DNA from 3 places in the Sedimentibacter sp. MB35-C1 genome. Region 1 is predicted to be linked to each of the others. Evidence: riboswitches for the same ligand, from Rfam matches in the RefSeq annotation. Region 1 holds a riboswitch; each other region holds the start of a gene.
What was found. A riboswitch is a leader RNA that binds a small molecule or an ion and turns the genes downstream of it on or off. The one in region 1 is predicted to bind cobalamin.
Positions count from the first base shown of each region.

Region 1 (6,433 bases):
GCATGATAGTTGGAAGATTGGAGATTCTCCCGGTATTGGTTTTATTTTCTCCATCTATCTGGAAAAAACATTGAGCATAAATAAAATAATGGATAAATATAAAAGCCGATAATCGCTAAATACAAATTTCGGCTTTTTTTGCAAACAAGAGTTACATTAATCAAAAATCAAAGCACCCTGCTCTTTTCATTTTATATTCCTATTATTCTATATATTTGTTCCATGTCAACAGCATTCCTAACATTATCTGCTAATTTATCATACTGAATTTCTTTATATTTTTTAAAATCAAATTCGCTGATTTCTTCTAATGATAGACCCTTATGCTCTGCAAGTGTTCTTACAATGGCATTAACAACTCGACTGCTGTCAAATATTCCGTGGATATAGCTTCCGGCAACGTTGCTGCGGACACATCCGTCTTTTTTTTCATCCAGTAAACATAAGGGCTGTCCTTCCATTATCTTTGAATTGCCCATATGAATTTCATATCCTTCCACATCAATGCCTGAAAGCAGGCTGTAAAAGCCTTTTATATCACCTATTTTTCCCGACGAACGCACTGTAGTCTTTGTGCCTGAAAAGTCTGTAACAGTCTTAAGCAGACCTAACCCCCTGATGCTTCCTCCACCTTCTACACCCTCGGGGTCATTTATTATATCACCAAGCATCTGATAGCCTCCACATACACCAAACACGGCTCTTCCTTCCTTGGCATGCCTTACTATCTTTACCTCTAATCCCGACTGCCTGAGCCATTTTAAATCCTCTATGGTGTTTTTAGTGCCAGGTATAATTATCATATCGGGACTACCCAATTCTCTCACAGACGATACATATCTGAGCGAAACACCGCTGATTAATGAAAACACATTGAAATCAGTAAAATTAGACAACCTTGGTAGCTTAATAACTGCAATATCAATCATGCTGTGCTCACAACTTTCCACAAGCCTTTCAGAAAGGCTGTCCTCATCATCAATATCAACGTTCATGTAAGGCACTACTCCCAACACAGGTACCTCAACAATATTCTCAAGCATATCCAGTCCAGGCTCCAGAAGCTTTATGTCACCTCTGAATTTATTTATTACGAAGCCTTTAACTCTATCCTTCTCTTCTTCATCAAGCAAAAGCATTGTTCCTGCCAAAGATGCAAAGACTCCTCCTCTGTCAATATCTCCAACTATAATAACCGGTGCATCAGCAATTTTTGCCATGCCCATATTCACTATATCCTGTTCTTTCAAATTAATTTCCGCAGGGCTTCCAGCTCCCTCAATAACTATGATATCATATTCTTCCGCTAGTGAACTGTAAGACTTGATAATATGAGGAACCATTTCATCCTTGTAAGTATAATATTCTTCAGCCGACATGTCCTTGAATACCTTTCCGTTCAATACAATCTGCGATCCCTTTTCCCCAGTAGGCTTCAAAAGGATAGGATTCATTCTAACATCCGGTTCTATGCTGGCAGCTTCTGCCTGCATAACCTGTGCTCTTCCCATTTCAAATCCGTCCTTTGTTATGAACGAGTTTAAAGCCATGTTCTGCGACTTAAATGGTGCCGTTTTGTATCCGTCCTGCGTCAATATTCTGCACAGAGCGGCTGTTATAAGGCTCTTGCCCGCATTTGAAGTTGTTCCTTGAACCATTATTACTTTTGCCATCTTAATTCCTCCTATCGCTGCATATATAATCAACAAAGCCGGTTTCATGCCTGCCTGTTATGCTGCTGGTCTGATGATCCGATACAATAATCATACTTGCATTTTCTATGTTTTCGTAAATTATTTTTATTAATTCTTTGTCTATTTTTTCAATAAAATTTATTTTTCCTTTTATGTCCCTTCTATGGGAAGCTTCATCCGTTCCGTTTACATGAACTATAACTGTATCATGAGTTTTCAGCTCATTAATTGCATTTTCCGCTTTTTCTCTTAAATCTGTATCAACATCCCCCGTTCCCCTTTTAAGAACAGGAACGTCCATCTTCATAGATTTGGCTATACCTTTCATAATATCAGCACTGCATATGCACGAACAACTCTTTCCAAACAATTCAGGAAACGAAGGCAGTACTGTTTTATCCGCAACGCCCCAGGGATAAAACATATAGCTTTTACCTCTCACAGAAAATTTGTTATCATTTATAAATTCCTTTAATTCTTTAATTCCTTCAAGCTGATTCAGCAAGCACTCCATTCTGCCTCCTATGTTTTCATGAGGAGGCATATCCTTAATAGAAAAAAGCTTTTCTGATTTCCCAGCAATGATAATATTTCTGTATTCATTCAAGTGATAAAATTTAATGCCCCCGGGTTTTATATTCCCTGAAGCTGAACGCATCTCTTCTCTTGTAAGACCCTCACCGTTAAAGGATTCAAGCTTGTTGCCTTGAATGCTCACTAAGTTGCATCTCAGAGCAACCTCATCTTCTCCTGCATCAATATTTTCCGCAACTGCCTCAAGATATGCCCTGTTTTTTGGAATAAGATTTCCGTTAACTCCAAGTATTGATAAAATGCACCCCAAGCTGTCAGGCTCTCTTCCATCAGGGCAATACATCTTTTTTGTTCGGAACCCTTCATAAATAATCTTATCAATAAACGGTGTATATGCGTATTCTAAAGGCTGCATATCATTCAGCTCTGCTATATTTTTTTCACTTAAACCGTCTATTATTATTAAAACCTTCTTCATAGCATCTCCCTTATTTCATACAATGCCTTAATGAGAAGTTTATTTTCATTCTTTGATTTCACTGCAATTCTGTAATAGCTTCTGTCAAAGTTTTTGTAATTTGAGCAGCTTCTTATCAATATATTTTTTTTAAGCAGTTCTTCCTTTAAATCCACATCATTAAAAATTTTAAACAATATATAGTTGGCATTAGAATTATATGCCTTAATATTCAACTTATTTAGTTCACTGAGCATGTAATTTCTTTGCTCCTTTATGTACGAAACAGTCCTGCTTACATACTCTCTTTCCTTCAGTGCCGCAATCCCCGCAGCCTGTGCAATATTCGAAACATTCCAGGGAGGCCCTGACGATTTCAGTCCATTAATAACATCTCTTTTTGAAGACATACAATAACCCAGGCGTATCCCCGGAATAGCATATATTTTGGTAAATGCTTTCAATACAATAAGATTATTGTATTTATTCATTAGTCTGACAGAACTTAATGATTCTTTATTTTCCACAAAATCCAGAAAACATTCATCTATAACCACAGTTGCCCCTGACTTCATACATTTGTCAATTATTTTTTCTGTTGTTTTAATATCTGTTATTTGCCCAGTTGGATTATTGGGGTTGCACAAAAATACAATATCTGTATCATTATTTATATGATTTAATATGTTATCCTTTATCTTAAATTCATATTCTTCACCCAGATTGTAATAGTTAATATCTGCACCGACTGCTTTCAATGCGCTCTCATATTCGCTGAAGGCCGGTGCAGTAACAAGGCCTTTTTTGGGCATTAAGAAAAAAGCAATACGATATATGGCTTCTGCTGCTCCATTTGACGCAAAAATAAAGCTGGTCGGGACTTTTTCGACTGATGCAATACTTCGGATTAATTCTGAAGAATTGATGTCCGGATACCTGTTAGAATATTCAATTGAATTTATACAGGCGGATTTAACCGAATCGGGTATACCCAAAGGATTTATGTTTGATGAAAAATCCAATATTTCATTTATCCCGCTACCGTTTTTTTCGGCCGCCGTATATATGTCGGCGCCATGTATTTCTATACTCATAGTATTCTCCTATTTTATAAGCTTGTAACAAAGTAGTAAAGCAATGAACCTGTTGCCAACGTCAGCATAGATGCTGCGTACATAAGCCTATTAGCCCTTTTAATATCTTCTATTTCTATTTTTCTTATGTCATCTCCTATTGTCGGCTTGCTGACAAGCGCGCCTCCGTAATAGCTGTCTCCTCCAAGCATTATGTCCAGAGCTCCGGCGCACACTGATTCCGTATGTGCTGAGTTTGGGCTCTTGTGATTGTACCTATCTCGCAAATAGATTCTGAGGGCATTTTTGTAATCCATGCCTGTAATAAATGCCACAGCGATCATAATAAGCGCTGAAATCCTTGAGGGAATGAAATTTGCAACATCATCAGCTATGGCTGAAACCCTGCCTATATTTATATATTTTTCATTTTTGTATCCAACCATTGAATCTAAAGTATTGACTGCCTTGTACATAAATCCCAGAGGAGCTCCTCCAATCATTATGTAAAGCATTGGAGCAATAACCCCGTCAGATGCATTTTCTGCAACAGTTTCCACAGCCGCTTTTGCAACAGATACTTCATTAAGCTTTTCCACGTCCCTGCCCACAATAAAAGATAAATAATTACGAGCTTCAGCTAAATCATTTCTTTTCAGTGATTTATAAACCTTCATACTTTCATCCTTCAAACTTTTTGTTGCAAGTATGTAGTAGCACATTAATCCTTCAATAATTAATGCAAGCATAAAACTAACCTTTGATGCAAAATATAAAATTACATATGGAATTACAAATGAAGTAAAAACAACCGAAAACCATAATATCGCTCCTGCCGCTGTTTCTTCCTTTGAATTTTTGCAGCATTTTCTCAGCTTGTCCTCAACAAAGCAAATCATATTCCCTATGAGTCTTATAGGATGAAACCATCCTTGAGGATCTCCGATAATCAAATCAAGCACATATCCGATGATGAGTGAATTCATATTATTCCTTTCTGACATACCTTATTTGGACAAACAAAAAACCCTCCTGAACGGAAGGCGGTTACACACATATTTCAGACAGTCCTCCCGACAATCCATAAAAAACTAATTTGGCAGGTTTCCTGACTTTCGGATCATTTAACGCTCGCCTTCCCATTTTCACAGTGGCAATGAGCCTTATCACCTTTCACAGTAGCGGGGGCTGTAACAGCTTTTACTGTTTTCCCTATTAAAACAAAAGTTACCAACAAAGTACATTTTCATTTATTTATGAAATAATTATAAATCAACAGGATTTAAATGTCAATGAAAGAGATAGCTTCTTACTTTTATGTATTCATTAAACCTGTCAAATACTTGTTTTAACAATTCCTTAGGAATTTTCGAAAACTCTTCACCAATTGATATTTCGAATTTTGATGTTTTTTCATCTATTTTTTTAATACCTCCGGCTATTGAAACATCAAATTCGCTAAATATTTTTGAAACTATTTTCTCCAGTTGATCACTGCTGAAATCAGCATGCACATGAAACATATTAGTCATCGGTATTTCAGGTGTCGTACGAACAGATGGCAAATCATTGAAATACTTTGCCAGTTCTATAGCTTCTTCATGAAATTTACTCATCATATCTTTTCTTTTTTCATAATAATAATCAGCAGCAATGATATACGGATAGAGACTTATTAAATCCCCTCCATGCCTGCGTTTCCAGATTTTAGCTTTGTTAATAAACTCTTTTTCCCCAGCTAAAACAGCTCCTGCAACAGCACCTATACCCTTGTAAAAGGAAATATACACGCTGTCAAAATACGCTGATATTTCAGCCGGAGATTTTTCATAGTATGGAAGCGATTCAAATAATCTGGCACCGTCAAGATGGATGTACATATTTTTAGACCTTGCGTATTCTATAATTTCTTCCAATTCATTAAGAGCCGGCAGATATCCTCCTATTTCTCTCTGAGGTAGTTCAATTAACAAAGTCCCAACATTCTCCTTAACAGACATTAAATCTTTTATGGTAAACAGTCGGTTTGTTTCACCCAAAAGAACAGTTTCCAAACCATGCAAAATCTTTATTGCATCTTGCTCATGCAATTCCAAATGTGAGAGAGGATGATATGCAACTTTCTTGTTGTTTTTATCGTCTGCGTAGATCCTAAGAGCAATCTGTTGTGCCATCGTACCGCTTGGCATAAAAACAGCTGATTCTTTTCCAAGTATTCCAGCAAATTTCTTTTCAAATTCTTCAATAATTTCGCCTTTGCCGTATAAATCGGCAAACCTATCTTCTTGTATACTGTTTAAGGCTTCCTTTAATATATCGATACTTCTTGGACCGTTACCTTGGAATTTATACTTTGCAGCCTTATATTGATCAGTTAACTTCATAATTCACCTCTTAAAATGTTATTGTTACAATGCTTTCTAACAAGCATTTATTTTTATTATACCGCTAAATGATAATGTTTGCCACAATTATTATATATCATCGTTTTTGTAGCAAACAATAAAAATCAAAGTTTCAAATACTCTGTATCTAAAACTTTGATTTTTATTTTAAATATTATCTCTTAGAAAATTTAGGACCTGTTTTTGCATCAACCATGGTTTCTTGGATATACGCTATTGTTTCTTCTAATTTTTTTGTTTCCCATTCATTTAACTTTACAGGTATCTGCT
Region 1 is NZ_CP133188.1:1,900,398-1,906,830, reverse strand. Features, by position in the region: gene RBQ61_RS09030 (TrkH family potassium uptake protein) at 1-74, shown strand, start outside; gene RBQ61_RS09025 (cobyric acid synthase) at 192-1,673, opposite strand; gene RBQ61_RS09020 (phosphoglycerate mutase) at 1,675-2,706, opposite strand; gene cobD (threonine-phosphate decarboxylase CobD) at 2,703-3,779, opposite strand; gene cbiB (adenosylcobinamide-phosphate synthase CbiB) at 3,794-4,744, opposite strand; cobalamin riboswitch at 4,839-5,008, opposite strand; gene RBQ61_RS09005 (low specificity L-threonine aldolase) at 5,048-6,142, opposite strand; gene RBQ61_RS09000 (L-lactate dehydrogenase) at 6,318-6,433, opposite strand, start outside.

Region 2 (6,433 bases), 1.1 Mb from region 1:
AAAACTATTATTTCAGGTTCCTGGCAAATTGCTCTTGCAATCAGTATTCTCTGACGCTGTCCATCACTGATTTCATTGAAATCTCTATCTCGCAATTCCCATGCATTCACAAGATCCATAGCCTTTCGAATTTCGATATTATCCTGTTCCGAGAGTATGCCAAGCATTCCAGTATATGGGTACCGCCCTGTTGCGACCACGTCTTTGCAGGTCATAAGCTCCGTTTTAAGCTTTTCTGTCAACACGACAGCTAATAGATAGGACATTTCTTTGTTACTCATAGTATCTATTGATTTATTGTCAATATAGACTGTTCCGTATATACTGTTTAGATGTTTTGTTATGCTTTTTAGAATGGTGGATTTGCCTGAGCCGTTAGGACCGATCAAAGTCAGTACCTGCCCCTTTTTTAAACGTATTGCAATATCTTTTATCATAGGCTTACCGTTATAGCCTACCGTCAGCTGCTTTGTGCTGAAAAAGTATTCCGTAGTCATCATTGTACTCTCTTTCTTAACATAATGTAAATTACAATAGGAACCCCAAATACTGAGCTCACTGAACTTACGCTTAGTTCCACAGGAGCAAATAAAACCCTTGCTATAAGATCACAGCCTAAACAGAAAACAGAACCGCCTAAGAAGCACATCGGAGTGACAATAAGCGGCTTTGATGTTTTCAAAAATGATTTTACCAAATGTGGCACTGCTATACCTACGAATGATATAGGTCCGGCAAAAGCAGTAACGCAAGCGCACAGAAAGCTGGAAAGCAATATAAGCATGATGCGAAACAATTTGATGTTTACACCCATATTCTGCGCATAGCTTTCGCCCATCTGATAAGCACCTATAGATTTAGACATAAGAAACACTATTGCCGAGGCAGTCATTACCACCATAGCCATTACACGTACGTCCCTCCATGAAGTTCCCGAAAAGCTGCCAAGAGACCAATTATGAAGATTTACAATGTTTGCATCATTGGCAAATGTAATCATTATGTCTGTGGCCGCAGAGCATATATAGCCAATCATAACGCCGCAGACAATAAGCATTGACGCCTTCTTAACCTTTCTTGATATGATAAGGACAAAACCCATGGAAATCATAGCTCCTGCAAATGCTGCAGTTATAAGGACTCCGGAGCTGACAGCATTGTACTTACTGAGTACTGTTATCATCACTATGGCAACCATCATTTTTGAACCGGATGAAATCCCCAGCACATATGGTCCCGCAATAGGATTATTGAAAAACGTCTGGAGCAAGAATCCTGACAGAGTCAATGCCCCTCCCAGTATAATACCTGCTGCTATTCTTGGTAGTCGAACTTTCCATATTATGCTGTAATCAGCCTCATTTCCGCCACGGTTAAACAATATTTTGATAATATCTTTCACCGAAACGTCTACACTTCCTAACTTAATATTCAATAATAACAAAACCACAAAGAGAACAATTAATATCGTCAGTGTGATAAAGTACCTTAAATATCTTGCGCTTTTGTTTTCTATTTCCATTCATCTTTCCCCGCTGAGTTATTAATGCAGCTTGTACATAAAATTTAATTCTGTCAGATTTTTGTCGTCATCAGTTAGCATCTGGCGTATATCTGAAATCATCAGGCCAAACTGTGTGGTTTCTTGAAACAGATTTTTGCTTGTACACCATACATTTCCGTTTTGAACCGCCTTAAAATCTTCCATCAAGCTGTTTTTATTTATCAATTCTTCTACGGAAGAAAGCTCACCGTCTATAGTGCTGTTATATATGATAAAATCTGCATCTTTTGCTGTGGAATAAAATTTCTCCATCTCAAGTGTAACTGTGCTGGTGGCGCTTTCTGGATCTCCAAGGTCATCATATATATAATCACCTCCGGCAAGCTTAATCATTCTTGTTACATAGTCACCTGATTTTCTGGCGATGGCATTGCCTGAAGAGCTTATATAAAAAAACGCTACTGTTTTACCTGTGTTTTCCTTATTTGAAATTTCCTCCAAATAACTTGCCTGTTCGTTAAAAACCTGTTTTGCAACTGATTCTTTTCCTGTTAGGACTCCGTAAAGTTTTATCCACTCAGTACGTCCAAGAGGATGAACTTCATAGCTTGACTGGTCTGTAAGCACCGGAATACCCAGCTCTTCCAGTTTTTCTTTAACCTCTGGATTATGGTTTATCATTGTGGACTCAACTGCAAGGCTGCAGCCATTTGACATAATTAGCTCATAGTCCGGCGCATTATATTTCCCCGCATATATAATATCGCCGGCTTCCATTGCTTCCCTTGCATTTTTAATATACCAGTCTTTCGATTTTGTTCCTGATAGGCTGATACTATCTAAGGAATTCAGGGCATCAAACAGACACATGGAAGAAGTGGCAACGAGATAGATATCCTCAATGGGCCGCCTCAGAACCGCAATGTCTGAATCTATGCCTTCTGGTATATCAATGGACTCCGGTACAACCAGATATCTGCCACCATCTGATATGGTTATCAGGGCATACCCGCCGTTGTAATAGTCTACACTAAAATTTTCTGCATACTTAAGCTCTAAACTACTTTCTGGCTCCCATCCGTTTCCAAGCCCTTTCTTGCTTACATGCTTGCTACCGGTGCATCCTGTAACCAGAAAAATAATCATCACACATATCGTAATGAGTATATTTTGCTTTTTTATCATTTTTTAATCCTTATTTTTTTTATCTAGTTTTTTTGTTTTGATTTAACAGTAACATATGAAAAGAGCCCTATTATCAAAACTATGATTACAGCTGCGATGCTGATGTCAAACAGGATTTCAGCTGCCCCACCACCGTTAAAGGGCTTAAGTGTATCGGAATTAAAACGAATCGTGTAGTCAATTTCGTGGGGTACGCTCATTGCCACAGTTTGTGCACTTACAGCCATATCCTTGTCCAGTGAAACAGGAATCTCGAATGTGGAATTCCCGTCAGTATTGACGGGATAATAGTAATTTCCATCTACCAGCATATACTCGTAATACGGACTGCTCCAAATTACAGAAGCAGTCATAGTACCGCTTGCAACTGTCAACTCTGCCGGAGATTCGATCTTCACTCTGCCCGACCCTCCAGAGAGAGTTGCTTCCACAGTGTACCTGCCGTCTGCCGGAAAATCCGCAGCAATTGCTTTAACCGGCAATATTGCTATTAATAAAAGAATAACCAAAGCTATAATTTTTTTCATCTCATATTTCATTTTACTATAAACAAAACCTAGTGCATTTTTTGCATACATTATTCCACTGTCACAGCTTCTTCTGGTATCATTGAGGATTGAAATACCAGAACCCTATCATACCATGCTTCTTTATTTATACTCCATGCAGCGCAGTTAATATCCTGGTTAAGTGCTACCACCGGTACTTCATATGTGTACTTACCTTCACTGTCCTCTACATAATAAATACATTTATCATCAGTATCGGCAAGTGCCTCTTCACCGGTACCCATGTATAATTTCTCATAACCCGTTCCACTGAGAGTAATTACTGCTGACATTTCACCCTTTGCTACAGTTAGTTGTGCATCAATTATGCGAAACATACTGGAACTGGAAGAAACTTCAATCTGATACGTGCCGTCCTTAATCTGGTCACCCTGTAATGTTTGAGCTTTTTCGGCTTCTTCTAAGTCATCCGTATCTTCAGCAGGCACATTTTCCTCATTAGTACTTTGATCTATGGCTTCACCCAAATGCTTAACAATCATATTCTGAACACCTGTGTACTCACCCATACCTTTAAGCACAGTCTCAACCTCATATCCTTCTGCTTCAAATGCGCTTTTCCATGAATCTTCTTCATCACCTGCCATATCATTGTTAGCATGATCTCCTGCAACAATCATAAATGGTAGCAAGACAACCTTGTTTGCTCCAGATTCTTTAACAAGAGCAATAACATCATCTAAAGATGGAGTTGCTTCCACTGTGCCCATAAAATAATTATCATGACCTGCATCGGTAATGTATTGTTGAACCTTTGAATATACAGCATTTGACTCATGTTCTGTTCCGTGACCCATGAACACAATTGCAGTTCCCTCTGTGTCATATGATTTTGTCTCTTCAGTTATAACTGAGACAATTTCTTTAAAATCTTCATCTGAGGCAAGCAATTGTTTGCCAACCTTAAAGCTTTCAAATTTGTCCTTATATGCTGATACTTCGTTGATAATATCATCATACTCAAAACCGTTCATAACATGTGTAGGCTGTATTACAACCTCTTTTACACCATCTGCTACCAAACGATCCATTGCTTCTGTTACATTGTCAATTTCTAAACCGTCGCGATCTTTAAGCTTGTCAATGATAATCTGACTTGTAAATGCACGTCGAACCTCATATTCAGGATAAGCTTCTTGCAACGCTTTCTCAACGCCTCCAATGGATAAGTCACGGTTGTCATTGTAGCTTGTACCAAAACTTACTGCCAGTATAACTTTGGACGGGGAATCTTCTGATAGATTTTCAACTGGAGGGTTTTCAGCCAGAGGATTTTCGTCTGCAGCATTTGTTGAATTTGAACATCCTGTTGCCATTATTAGCAATAACGACAGTGCCAGTATAAGCGTAAATAATTTTTTAATTTGTTTCTTCATTATTAATACTCCTTTTTAATTGTTTTTATATATTGCTTTATGTCATATCCGGTGGATTTTAGAAAAATCCGCCGGCGTTAATAAGACCGAAACTAAAAAACGTCTGCGATTAACTCGCAGACGTAAATAAAACGTGAGACTATAACATATTCATACAAAATGAAATATGTTTGTATTGCATCCATAGCCATGGTAGTCCGCAGGGCTGTACGCACTGCACTGTAAGTGCAGCAAGGAAACCGGCAAGTATTCTGGCTTATCACCCTGCGTTTACATAGAACGCTATCTTTGACACCTTCCCGGAATAATTTCCAGTGGTATTAGTCAAAGCATCAGTGAATTACAGCAACGGTCTTGCGTGGGATTTGCACCCAACTTCCATAACCTGATTCCTATATTCAATTTAAATCAGTATAGCACCATAAGAAACACTTTGTCAATAATATTTAGTCATTGCATTGGTGCTTTTTCATAATGTGTTTACGCTTTTTCCGGTTCTTCGTAGGTTTCTCCGAAGGTTTCTATCGTTACTTTTTTTAATCTCACATCTTCCATAGGTTTATCTCTGTAATCAGTCTTTGAATTTGCAAGTTTATCTACTATGTCCATTCCTTCCGTAACTTTGCCAAATCCAGCATATTGTCCGTCTAGATGTGGTGATTTTTTATGCATAATAAAAAACTGAGAACCTGCAGAGTTGGGAGCCATAGCTCTTGCCATTGATAAAACACCTTCAGTGTGTTTTAAATCATTCTTAAAACCATTGGATGTAAATTCACCTTTGATTGAATATCCAGGACCTCCTGTACCATTTCCTGTTGGGCATCCTCCTTGAATCATAAACCCTTTAATTACTCTGTGAAATGTTAAGCCGTCATAAAAATTTTTATTGATCAATGATATAAAGTTCTTCACAGTATTAGGAGCAATTTCGGGATAAAGCTCTGCCTTTACTGTATCGCCGTTTTCAAATTCAAATGTTACTACCGGTAATTTCATATATCCTCCATTTATTATGTTATTATTTACTATACTTTACACTATCATGCAGAATTATTCAAGACGTAATTGCTGCAATGATGTTGATAAAATAATAAAATTTGCATATTCTTTCTGAATATTTTAATTTTAAGGTTGTAACAACATCTATACACCGGAATATATTAAAGTAAAGTTATAGTAAATATGAGGAGGTTATATAAGCATGAAATGCTCAGATAGAAACAACGTTCTAGGTACCGGCGGAGTAGCTGAAAGATGCTGCACCGGCCAGTCAGGTTGTGATTGGGACGGAACCCTGAGAAACGTAGTAACAGAGCCAATATATGTTCAAAAAGTATACGATGCAGTACTATTTAATTTACAAGGGCTTAAAACTGCTCCCGATACTTGCTTTGAGCCAAGATTAGGATGCGGAACAAATGTAATAAGAATATCAGAAATAAGATGCAGAAAATTCTTCAATCCCGAAAACATTAATGACGAATGCAATATGAAAATTAATCCTATTACAACTTTATCAGGTGGTCAATTTGTTAAGAAAGAAGATGGCTGCGATTATAAGGTTATAGGTCCTGATGGTACATTAAGTCAAAAATTAATTTGGGCAGACACTCAGTTCTGTGATGATGAAGAGCAGGGAACACCTGTATTCGGAACACAAAACATTGAAGTTTCCGGATGTGTTGAAGTAGAAATGGATTTAGTTGTAACACCATGTGATTCAAACAGTGAAAGCATTATTACATTGACAGCTGTAGTTGAAATTGCTCCTACATGTAATCCTTTAGTACTAACGA
Region 2 is NZ_CP133188.1:3,018,319-3,024,751, forward strand. Features, by position in the region: gene RBQ61_RS14685 (ABC transporter ATP-binding protein) at 1-500, opposite strand, end outside; gene RBQ61_RS14690 (iron ABC transporter permease) at 497-1,522, opposite strand; gene RBQ61_RS14695 (ABC transporter substrate-binding protein) at 1,544-2,689, opposite strand; gene RBQ61_RS14700 (hypothetical protein) at 2,713-3,267, opposite strand; gene RBQ61_RS14705 (sirohydrochlorin cobaltochelatase) at 3,267-4,634, opposite strand; cobalamin riboswitch at 4,858-5,062, opposite strand; gene RBQ61_RS14710 (peptidylprolyl isomerase) at 5,115-5,633, opposite strand; gene RBQ61_RS14715 (hypothetical protein) at 5,839-6,433, shown strand, end outside.
Region 2: another riboswitch for cobalamin. It lies ahead of RBQ61_RS14705 (sirohydrochlorin cobaltochelatase); the one in region 1 lies ahead of cbiB (adenosylcobinamide-phosphate synthase CbiB).

Region 3 (6,433 bases), 740 kb from region 1:
ATGCCTTGTCATTGGCAACAGCAATTTTTGTTTTTCCTATAAAGCTTATACCAGGTTCCTCATACTCCAAGCAGTCAGAATTTTCAGCCAGTTCAATTAGGCCTTCTAAGTCAACTGTGCAAAGCGCCTGCCTTCCAAGCTCATCGACTATTGCCTGAAGATTTCCTACTTCTTCAGCAGTCACGAGTCCCAAATGCCTGCTTTCCAGCCTACAATCATTCAAGTAAGGCATATATCCATAAACTTTTACATCCGCATTCATTTCAATAATTTTTTTATAATAATTATACATTGCCTGAGAAACATTATTTAGTATTACGCCACAAATGTTACTGTTCTTTCTAAAAGCCTTAAATCCTTCAATTATTGCACACACTGAAGCAGCCATCCCGTCAGGATTAATGACAAGAAGCACCGGACAGCTTAATGACAACGCTAAATCATATGAACTTGACGACGTGCCATAGCCAATTCCGTCGTAATATCCCATGACCCCTTCTATAATTGAAATATCCGAATTAATACTGTTTTTGCCTAATATATATTTACAATTATTTTCGCCCACCATAAATTTATCTAAATTTCTGGAAGGAACTTTTATGACTTTTGAATGAAACATAGGATCAATATAATCTGGGCCAGCTTTAAATGAAGCAGGCCTTTTGCCTCTTAGCATTAGCGCTTTTAAAACCGCTGCCGTTACGGTTGTTTTTCCGCTATTGCTTCCTGCGGCCGAAATCATTATTCTGGGAACTTTTAACTTCACAGTATACCACTTCCCTTTCCGCTTATTATGTAAATTGGATTTTGCCCTATCATCATGTCATACTTTCCTACTTTTTTTGACTTAGACACAGAAACATTTATAATTTCCATATTTTTAATTTTATATTTTTCCATGCAGCTCAAGGCTTCATTTAAGCTCTGCAAAGTTATTGTATTTACAACAATATCTACATCTGGATTTTTTGCCAATACTATTTTGATGATTTGTTCCATATTTCCGGAACTTCCTCCTATGAAACAAGCATCCGGCTTTGGAAGATTTTCTATTGCCAATGGAGCTGAACCTTTTACAACCTCGATATTGCGTGTTTTAAACTTCTGTATATTTTTATATATGAGTTCTGCCGCCTGGGAATTCTTTTCCACAGCGTACACTGTTCCGCCATGCAATTTCAAAGCTGCCTCCACAGATACCGAACCTGTGCCCGCACCTATGTCATATACTGTGTAGTTGCTTTTCAGGTTCAGTTTTCCCACACTCAATGACCTTACCTCACTTTTCGTCATAGGAGCGCTGCCTGTTATAAATTCCTCATCCCTTATTGAACGAAGTCCTTCATCCTTTGATATAAATTCATTATTATGAATTAACATTACAGAGAGGCTTTCAAATTTCATGCCTGCAATTTTTTCCACTTCAGACTCAATTATTCTCTCATTTTCATATGACAGATTTTCGCCTACACTTACCTTTAGATGCCCCAGACCCTTGTTTGTCAAAAGCTCACATATTGCACCCGGTCCAAAATCTCTTCCTGTCAGAATAAAAGTCTTTTCATTGAAAATTACATGGGATACTACATTGATACTTCTCCCGTGGGCACTCAAATAGTTTATATTGTCCCACGAAATGTTCAACTTAGCTGTAAAATACTGAAGTGAACTTATTGCCGGAATATTTTCAATAATAATTTCATTTTTTCGAGCAATGATTTCCGTGATTTTTTTTGACAAGCTGTAAAATCCCGAGTCTCCCGACACCATAATTCCATATGAATTAAAGCGGCTTTGATCTATATACTCGCATATATTTTCTGCATTGGAGCTTTCATAAATCGTTTTACCAGAATCCATAAAACTTTTAAGCATTCTCCCAGCACCTATCAGGCACTCAGAAGAATTTACAGCTTCCTCTGATTTTTTATGCATGTAGCTTATATTTCCTATACCAAGACCTATAATATAAACTTTTTTCATATACTACCTCTAATAAGCTCTTTAAATTTCTCCACCGTTATTCCCTCTTCATATGGCCTCTTTAATACAAGACATTCTGCACCGGTTTTGGTGCATGCAGAGGCCTTTTCCTCAAAGCCTCCCGATGATGAACTTTCTTTTGTCACAACAAACCCACCACCAACTGAATTAATCATTGCAATATTCAATTCCTCGCTGAAAGGCCCCTGCATGCAGATAATATTTTTATTTGAAAATCCAAGCTTCAATGCCCTTTCTAAAGAGCTTGTCATAGGGAGAATTCTGACAAAAATTCTTTGCGCATAATTGCGTACATGCGTAAATTTATCTAAATCTTTGCTTCCTGTAGCAAGAAGAATATTTCCTTCTCTGTTGTTTAAATATGAAACAATTTCATTAACGCTGTCAAAATATAAGCACTGAGAATTTTCGCATACTTCTCTTACTATTCTTAAGTAATTAAGTCTGCAGAATTCTGCTGCCTCTCTCACATTTCTAGAGACTTCAGTTGCAAACGGGTGAGTTGCATCAATTACAAAATCAAATTGATTCTTCTCAAACAACTCAATCATTTCTTTTTTATCAAGCCTCTCACAGTAAACTGTAACATTGTCCATATCTTTTATGAATTGCTCGCCGTAATCCGTAGCTACAAACAATCTAACGCTTACACCAATGTCATTCAGAAATTCGGTCAAAAGTCTGCCCTCTGTCGTACCTCCGAAAATACAAACATGCATTAGTGGGTCCCCTTCCTAAACTCGTGAGTAAATTTTGGATTATATAATTCACTTCTTTCATAGCTGTCGCCGAGAAAATTTCCCACAAGAATAAGTGCAGTCTTAGTTATATTATTTTTTTGCATTGTTTCAGGCAGAGTTTTCACTGTACATCTAAATATTTTTTCATCTGGCCATGTGGCCTTGTACACGACTGCGACAGGAGTTTCTTCATCATACCCGCCTGCAATTAACTCCCGGGATAGTTCCTCAGTCAACCCTGAGCTTAAAAACAATACCATTGTCGCATTGTGAGCGGCAAAAGAACGTATGCTTTCTCGTTCCGGAACGGGAGTTCTTCCCTCCATCCTTGTTATTATTACAGATTGGCTCACATCCGGCAGAGTGTATTCAGCTTTAAGAGATGCTGCCGCACCGCAGAATGAACTGACACCTGGAACCACATCATATGAAATTCCATTAGACCTCAAAATATCAATCTGTTCTCTTATTGCACCGTAAATACTTGAATCACCGGTATGAAGCCTAACCGTGCTTTTGTTTTCCTTTTCCGCCTTTTTCACAACCTCAATTACCTCTTCAAGAGTCATATGAGCGCTGTTGTGGATTTCTGCCCCTTCCTTTGCATACTTTAACAATTCTTTGTTTACAAGAGACCCTGCATATATAATAACATCTGCTTCAGATAAAAGTTTGTGCCCTCTTAATGTTATTAAATCTGCCGCTCCGGGTCCTGCCCCTACAAAATTTACCATACTTTTCTCCTACCAATTTAATAGCCCGTGCTTATTTGAATACATTATGAGCTTAATGTTAATTCTATCTCCAACTCTCCTGTTTATATAATAAAGGGCTCTTTCATATATTTTTTTAATTACTTTTTTATCTAATTTTTCCTTTTTTAATATATCTATTGCCTGCTCAGTAGTAACGCTTGATAAAATCTGAGATATAACGTTACTTCCCGCACCGTATAAACCAGCATAGCAGCCTAGCATTTCCATTCTAAAATCACCGGTGTTGGAATGTGTATTCATCATACCTCCGGCTACTTTAACCAATTTGCCTATATGTCCTACTATAAGTATTTCCTTATAGTCGAGCTCCAAGGCATAATCCAGCACCTCTCCAAGATAATTGCTGAATTTAAGACTGTTTTCACCTTTTATTCCCAAGGTTTTGTCTATAAAGTTTTCCGCATAGTTTCCGGGAAACGCCAAAAGCGTATTGTATCCTCTTTCTCTTATTACCTGCATTTCAATCTTAAGACTGTCAATAAGAGCTTTTTCACTCATAGGTTCCACTATACCCGTCGTCCCTATTATAGAAATACCTCCTACAATTCCAAGCTGCGGATTAAACGTCTTTTTTGCAACCTCTTCCCCTTCGGGAACAGATATCACTATATTAACTCCGCCGCTATACCCATATTGACTGCAAATTCTCTGAACATTTTCAGTTATCATTTTTCTGGGAACAGAATTAATAGCAGGTTCTCCAACAGAACAATCCAGACCTTTCTGAGTTACTTTTCCAACACCCTTTCCTCCCACGATATTTATTTTTCCCGAATCATCCAAACTAACATCGGCATAAATTAAAATACCATCTGTGGAATCAGGGTCATCTCCGCTATCCTTTTTAACACAACATCTAACTCCATGTACGCTAAAAACAGGAGTCTTAATATCAATAATTAATATTTCTCCTCTTGGAAGCCTAACCGACACCTTATCTACAGTTTCGCCTGTAAATATCATCAATGCTCCGGCAGTTGCCGCAGCTGTAGCACATGTTCCTGTGGTAAAACCACATCTTAACTTTTTTCCGTTTACAACCATATACTTTTCCATACGCACCTCATTAACATATTTTGAAAGTATAAAAAAACTTCCGTGTTCACGGAAGTTCTAAATAACAATTGAATGACCATACTATCAAATATGTTCTTATTTTAGATTATCCTCCCGAAAATCTACAAATATATATTCTGGCAGGTCTCCTGACTTTCGGATCATCTAACACACACCTTCCCATGCATAAGCACAGTGGCATCAAGCATTATCACCTTTCACAGTAGCGGGGGCTGTAACAGCTTTTACTGTTTTCCCTTTTAAAACATAAGTTACCACAACATAATATTCGGTTTGAATCAATTATATATTATGCATTAATCATTGTCAATAAATTATAGGTCAGAAAACGGGCCGTATTTATTGACAATTAAAATGTAATATACTATACTTAAATTAATTGAAAAACCATAATATTGGTGCGCCTTGCGATAATAGGGAATTAGGTTAAAGTCCTAAACAGTCCTGCTGCCGTAATGAGAGAGCAATTTTTAAGGTTCAGCCAGCCACTGGATATCCGGGAAGGCTAAAAATTGTTGTGACCTCTGAGTCGGAAAACCTGCCGATATTATTTGCGTAAATACCGCAGATGTCATGTTCTTCAGGAAAAAAGAGCACTGGCTGAATAATAATTTGAACATATTTAAAGCATTGTGGATTTTACGTTTCGGTTAATTTGTCGAGGCGTTTTTTTATGTCCGCAAACTTATATAATCAAGCAGAAAATACTGTTGTACGAATTGTTTAATTGGAGGAGAATCATGAAAAAAAGACTATATTTACCTATTTTAGCATTGATTATTGTATTGTCTCTGTCAGCATGCACAAATGAGCAGTCACAACCTAAAGAACCGTCTGATGAAAATTCAGTTCAAAATGCTCAGCTTATTTCTGAAGACAGGGCAGGAAACAAGATAAACATACCTTCGGAAATTGATAGAATAATATCCATATCACCTGCTAACACAGAAATGATAGTGGCTTTAGGGTATGGAGATAAGCTTGTTGCAGTTGACAAGTATTCAGAAGATATAGCCGGAATTCCTGATGATGTGCCTTTCTTTGACATTATGAACCCGGACGTTGAGCAGCTTGTAGCACTGGAGCCTGACATAATTTATGCTACAGGGATGAGCATGAGTGACGGAAATGACCCATTTAAACCTATTAAAGATCTTGGGATAACCGTTGCATACATACCGTCAAGCGACAGTATAGAAGGAATCTACAAAGACATAATCTTTATAGCCGACTCTCTTCAAGCCGGTGATAAGGGCAGAGATATTGTAGACAACATGAAAACTGAAATATCTAGATTCGAAAAAATTAGTACAACTATTGAAAACAAAAAAAAGGTATACTTTGAAATTGCTGCAGCGCCCGATTTATACAGTTTCGGCAGCGGCGTGTTCTTAAATGAAATGATTGAATTGCTGGGAGCTGAAAACATTCTGAAAGATCAGGAAAAATGGGTCTCTATATCAGATGAAGTAATAGTAGCCTCCAATCCCGACATAATACTCACAAATGTAAACTATATAGAAAATGCTGTTGATGAAATTAAAAACCGCACCGGGTGGGAAAATATAACTGCTGTGAAAAATGATGATGTTTACTATATTGACAATAATTTCAGCTCATTGTCGAATCAAAATATAATTAAAGCAATGGAACAAATGTCCGTAGCAATATATCCGGAAGTTTATAAAAAATGAAAATAAGTATAAAAGTAATAGTTTATTATTTATTAGGTGTATTAGTATTGCTGATTGGAGTGGCTTTAGGAAGCATATATGTGCCGCCGGGGGATATTGCGGCAATAGTTTCAAACAAGCTGTTTTCAACAGAGCTGCCCTC
Region 3 is NZ_CP133188.1:1,159,535-1,165,967, reverse strand. Features, by position in the region: gene RBQ61_RS05330 (cobyrinate a,c-diamide synthase) at 1-766, opposite strand, end outside; gene cbiE (precorrin-6y C5,15-methyltransferase (decarboxylating) subunit CbiE) at 763-1,983, opposite strand; gene cobK (precorrin-6A reductase) at 1,980-2,723, opposite strand; gene cobM (precorrin-4 C(11)-methyltransferase) at 2,723-3,478, opposite strand; gene cbiD (cobalt-precorrin-5B (C(1))-methyltransferase CbiD) at 3,488-4,576, opposite strand; cobalamin riboswitch at 4,698-4,871, opposite strand; cobalamin riboswitch at 4,977-5,158, shown strand; gene RBQ61_RS05305 (ABC transporter substrate-binding protein) at 5,338-6,291, shown strand; gene RBQ61_RS05300 (iron ABC transporter permease) at 6,288-6,433, shown strand, end outside.
Region 3: another riboswitch for cobalamin. It lies ahead of cbiD (cobalt-precorrin-5B (C(1))-methyltransferase CbiD); the one in region 1 lies ahead of cbiB (adenosylcobinamide-phosphate synthase CbiB).